2 regions of the Paenibacillus aurantius genome follow, and region 2 is predicted to be linked to the other one. Evidence: predicted binding sites of a transcription regulator. Region 2 holds the regulator's gene; the other holds the start of a gene.
What was found. Region 2 encodes LexA, which represses DNA repair genes until DNA is damaged. Its sites were predicted from a motif close to CGAACATATGTTCG; they were not measured.

Region 1 (2,203 bases), 3.1 Mb from region 2:
CGCCTCCCGGTAATCCCGGGGCAGCACCATCCCGTTGCCGATGGCGGATTGGCCGTTCGTATGGGTGTCCGGGCTGACCGGCGAGTCGTCCAGGCCGTTCGCGATGCGGTAGATGACCTCCCCGTTCACGCCCCACCGCTTCGTAAGCCGCGGCAGGGGGGAGCGGGCGAGATCGCCGATCGTGTAGATGCCCATCCGGTTCAAATGCTTGTTCATCCGCGAGCCGATCATCCACATGTCCCGGACGGGAACGGGGTAAATCCGCTTCACCCAATCCTCCCGGGTCATGTGAAAGAGTCCGCCGGGCTCCTTCTTCGCGATGATGTCGAGGCCCACCTTGCTCATCACCTTGTTCTCGGCGAGGCAGACCCGGGCATAGATGCCCGTGCTGCTGTTGATGTCCCGCTGAATCGCCGCCGCAATCTCGAGAGGCGGCCCGAACCGCTTCAAGCTCCCCGTCACGTCAAAAAAAATCTCATCGCAGCTGTAAGGCTCCACCTGATCGGTGTACCGCTCGATGATTTCGGTAATTTCCAGGGAAACATCGATGTACAGCTGCATATGAGGCCGCAAAATAACCAGATCGGGGCATTTCTGCAAAGCCGCCCACAGCGGCTCGGCCGTGGTCACCCCGAACCGCTTGGCGATGGGGCAGGCGGCCAGGATGATGCCCGAGCGCCGCTCCGGGTCTCCCGCCACCACCGCCGGCTTATTCCGGTACTCCGGATGCTTCGCTTTCTCCACACTCACATAGAAGGACTGCATATCGGCAATCCCGATGATCCGGTTCTTCACGTCCATCCCTCCTCCCTATATTATAAACCGAATGTATGTTCGGTATAACAGGAAAATTTTATCCGCCAAGAAGAGCCATTACGAGAATCCTTCCGGAGATACCAAAAAACCCCCTGCCGCCTTGACGCGGCAGGGGGGAGACCAGGGACTATTGATTAAGATTTATTGCGTATGTTCCACAGACCGTGGATCAGCTTGGCGCTTTCCGCGCGGGTGCCCGTGCCCGCCGGTTCGAACAAGGAATCCGTTCTTCCGCTGATGAGGGCCAGGCTTTTGGCGGCGCCTATCGCTTCTTTTGCCCATGCATCCAACGTATCCGTATCCGCAAAAGGATGCGCGGCAGGCTCAGGAGCCTGGCGTCCGGTTGCATATTCATAAGCCCTCACGATCATCGCAGCCATTTCCTGCCGCCGGATGGGCGCATCCGGCGCAAAGGACGACTCGCTGACGCCTTGGACAAGACCCGCATGGGCGGCAAGGCCCACACCCTCGTAATACCATTGACCCGCTGTCACATCGGCAAATCGCTGAATGGCCGGGCCCTTCAGGCCGAGCAGACGGACCAGCATGGCGGTAAACTCGGCACGCGTGACGTCACGTTCCGGCTCAAAGTCACGAGGGCCGGTGCCTTCCACCAGCTGCTTGGCGGAAAGCTCCTTGATCACAGGACTGGCCCAATGGGATGCCTCTACGTCGGCATACGTCCGGTCATACTGGAGAACGGAATATTTGCTGAAGTGGGTAACCTCCGCGGAGATCCACTCCCCGTTCCAAGAGCCTCCCACGTACGTAAGCTGGCCGTTGTCCGCCACGTAGTAGAGGTTCGTCAGCTTCCGGTCCACTCCCGCTTTCGCCTTAAATTCGATCGTCAGCGGCTTGTCGAATCGGCTTATCGTCATAGCCTTGCCGTCCTTGGTCGTGAAGCTCAGCCCGAATTCCATCAGGTCTCCCGCCGGCTCCACCCGGGCACCGGACTGCCGTTCCGCCGCGGTCAGCAGCCGTTCCACTTCCGCGCCCGAAACCTTATCGACGGTAAGCGAGAGCCGGCTGCCCGCCAAGTCCGAAGTGCCGGCCAGGCCGCGGAGCGACCCGAAGACCTCGGCCGGAATGAGGACGGCAAGCTCCGGCGATTGAATACGCAGCGCGTCCCCCTCAAGGCTCTCCAAAGCACGATCGGGCAAGACAATCTCCCGGAAGTTATCGTTCAAGATAACCACTTTCATCCCTTCGATTTCCGAAGCTGCGAGCTTCTCAGGGTCAAGCTTCACCAATCCGGGTACCGGCTCGGGCTTCTCCGGCACAGGAGGAGAGACGGGACCGGAGCCTCCGCCGCCCGGGTTCTCCGTGTCTGTTGATTCGGCCGTAACCGTCAAGGCAAAGGAGGCGGTTTGGCCTTCATACGATACCT
Region 2 (2,203 bases):
TCCTCTACATACTTAATGGAATCCAGTTGAACCTTCAGACTGGATTTGAAAGCTTCTATATAAATTTTGCGAAGCTCGTTTCGTTCTTCCACTTCCTCGTCGGTAAGACCTACGGTTTTGGCTTTGCGCGCCAGTTCGTTAATTCTTGCAATGGTTTCGTCCATTCCCATTAGGTTTCGCCTCCCTGCTGTACGGCTCGTTTCTTTCTTACTTTGCCATTAACCCCCCGGCCTGTCAAGGGACGGCTAGAATGTCAAAAGGCCTTCCGTGTCTACGGAAAGCCAGTCCATAAAGTGCTCTAAATTCGCGTTAGGAGGACAACCCATTGCACCGGGTTAGGGCAAGTATAGAATTTGTCCCGGTCTAAGAGTAGTTCCTTCCAGATGATTAAGCTTCTTGATCTGCTGCATATACGAACGCACGCTCTCTCCCTTAGGAGCGTTCTCCTGGGCAATGCTCCAGAGCGTATCCCCCTTAATTACATCCGTCATTTTATGAGAAGCGGGAAGGGATTGCAGATCGTCGCTGCTCCCCGCGTATGCTTTAAAGAATAGGCCGAAGGAGAACGAAAGAGCTACGGCCAAAGTAAGAACAAGATAACGAATAGCCTTGCCCGAACGCTTATGGCTTACCGTCCCAGAACGCTTACTGCTTACCGTCTTCGTAAAGGAATTCACCGAAATCTCCCCCAAACATTTGTTCTGTTACGAGAATAACACGAACATGTGTTCAGGTCAACCATTTTTAGAACATTTGTTTCCCTTTTTGAGGAGAGCTGGATTTGTCGAAACTCGAACTAATGTTTGTACGAACTCCGGTTCTATGATATACTTTCCTTAATATTTCCTATTGGAGTGATGACTGTGAGCAAAATTTCCGGCCGCCAGCAGGCGATCCTGGATTTTATCAAAACCGAAGTGCGTGAGAAAGGCTATCCGCCTTCCGTCCGGGAAATCGGGGAAGCGGTCGGACTAGCCTCCAGTTCTACCGTGCACGGCCACCTCGAACGTCTGGAGAAGAAGGGTCTGATCCGCCGCGATCCTACCAAGCCGAGGGCGATTGAGCTCTTAGGAGAGGACAGCGAAGCCATGTTCTCCTTCTCGGTTGCCCGAGTCCCTCTGATCGGTAAAGTTACGGCAGGGGTACCCATTACCGCAACCGAGAATATCGAGGATTATTTCCCGCTCCCCATGCATTATGTCGGGGATGACAACGTCTTCATGCTTTCCGTCATCGGTGAAAGTATGATCGATGCGGGCATTCACAACGGCGACTATGTCATCGTCCGCCAGCAGCCGAATGCCAATAACGGCGAAATTGTCGTCGCCATGACGGAAGATGATGAAGCGACAGTCAAGACCTTCTATAAAGAGCGCGATCATATCCGCCTCCAGCCGGAGAATCCGACGATGGAGCCGATTCTACTTCAGAACGTAACGATTCTCGGGAAGGTCATCGGAATCTTCCGCGACATTCAATAGTAGGAACTCTACCAAGACCTGTGCCTCCTCGGCGCAGGTCTTTTTTGGCTGCACCGCTCTCTCCGCCCCCTATCGGCAAAACACGAAACCCCTTGGCCCGAAGGCCAAGGGGTCGTTTGCAAGCAAGATTAATAAAGGGTGATATACTGATCGCGTTCCCAGGAATGAACCTGGGTGCGGTACATGTCCCACTCGATTTCTTTCAGCTCATAGAAATGGGAAAGAGCATGCTCGCCCAGAGCGTCGCAGATCACTTCGTCGCGAATGAGCTCGTTCAAGGCCTCTTTCAAATCGGCCGGCAGGCTTGGGATGCCTTGCTCTTCTCTCTCTTCTTCGCTCATGACATAGATGTTGCGGTCGGTCGGAGCCGGCAGAGACATCTTGTTCTCGATGCCGTCCAAGCCGGCCTTCAACATAACGGCGAGAGCCAGATAAGGGTTGGCGGCCGGGTCCGGATTGCGCACTTCCACCCGGGTGCTCAGCCCGCGGGAAGCCGGGATCCGGATCATCGGACTGCGGTTGCTCGCCGACCAGGCCACGTAGCAAGGAGCCTCATACCCGGGAACAAGACGCTTGTAAGAGTTCACCGTCGGATTCGTGATGGCGGCGAACGAGCGGGCGTGCTTCAAGATTCCCGCCATGTATTGTCTCGCCTCATCGCTCAAGCCCAGCTTATCCTTCTCGTCGTAGAAGGCGTTCTCGCTGCCGCGGAACAAGGACTG

Region 1: a site for LexA is predicted at 824-837, ahead of MJA45_RS02375 (DNA polymerase IV). Genes of this name have one in related genera too.

What each region holds. Positions count from the first base shown of each region.
Region 1 covers NZ_CP130318.1:480,891-483,093, reverse strand. Annotated here, with positions in the region: gene MJA45_RS02375 (DNA polymerase IV) at 1-801, opposite strand, end outside; gene MJA45_RS02370 (phosphodiester glycosidase family protein) at 951-2,203, opposite strand, start outside.
Region 2 covers NZ_CP130318.1:3,582,533-3,584,735, forward strand. Annotated here, with positions in the region: gene MJA45_RS16020 (DUF896 domain-containing protein) at 1-170, opposite strand, end outside; gene MJA45_RS16025 (LysM peptidoglycan-binding domain-containing protein) at 336-491, opposite strand; gene lexA (transcriptional repressor LexA) at 864-1,481, shown strand; gene glnA (type I glutamate--ammonia ligase) at 1,610-2,203, opposite strand, start outside.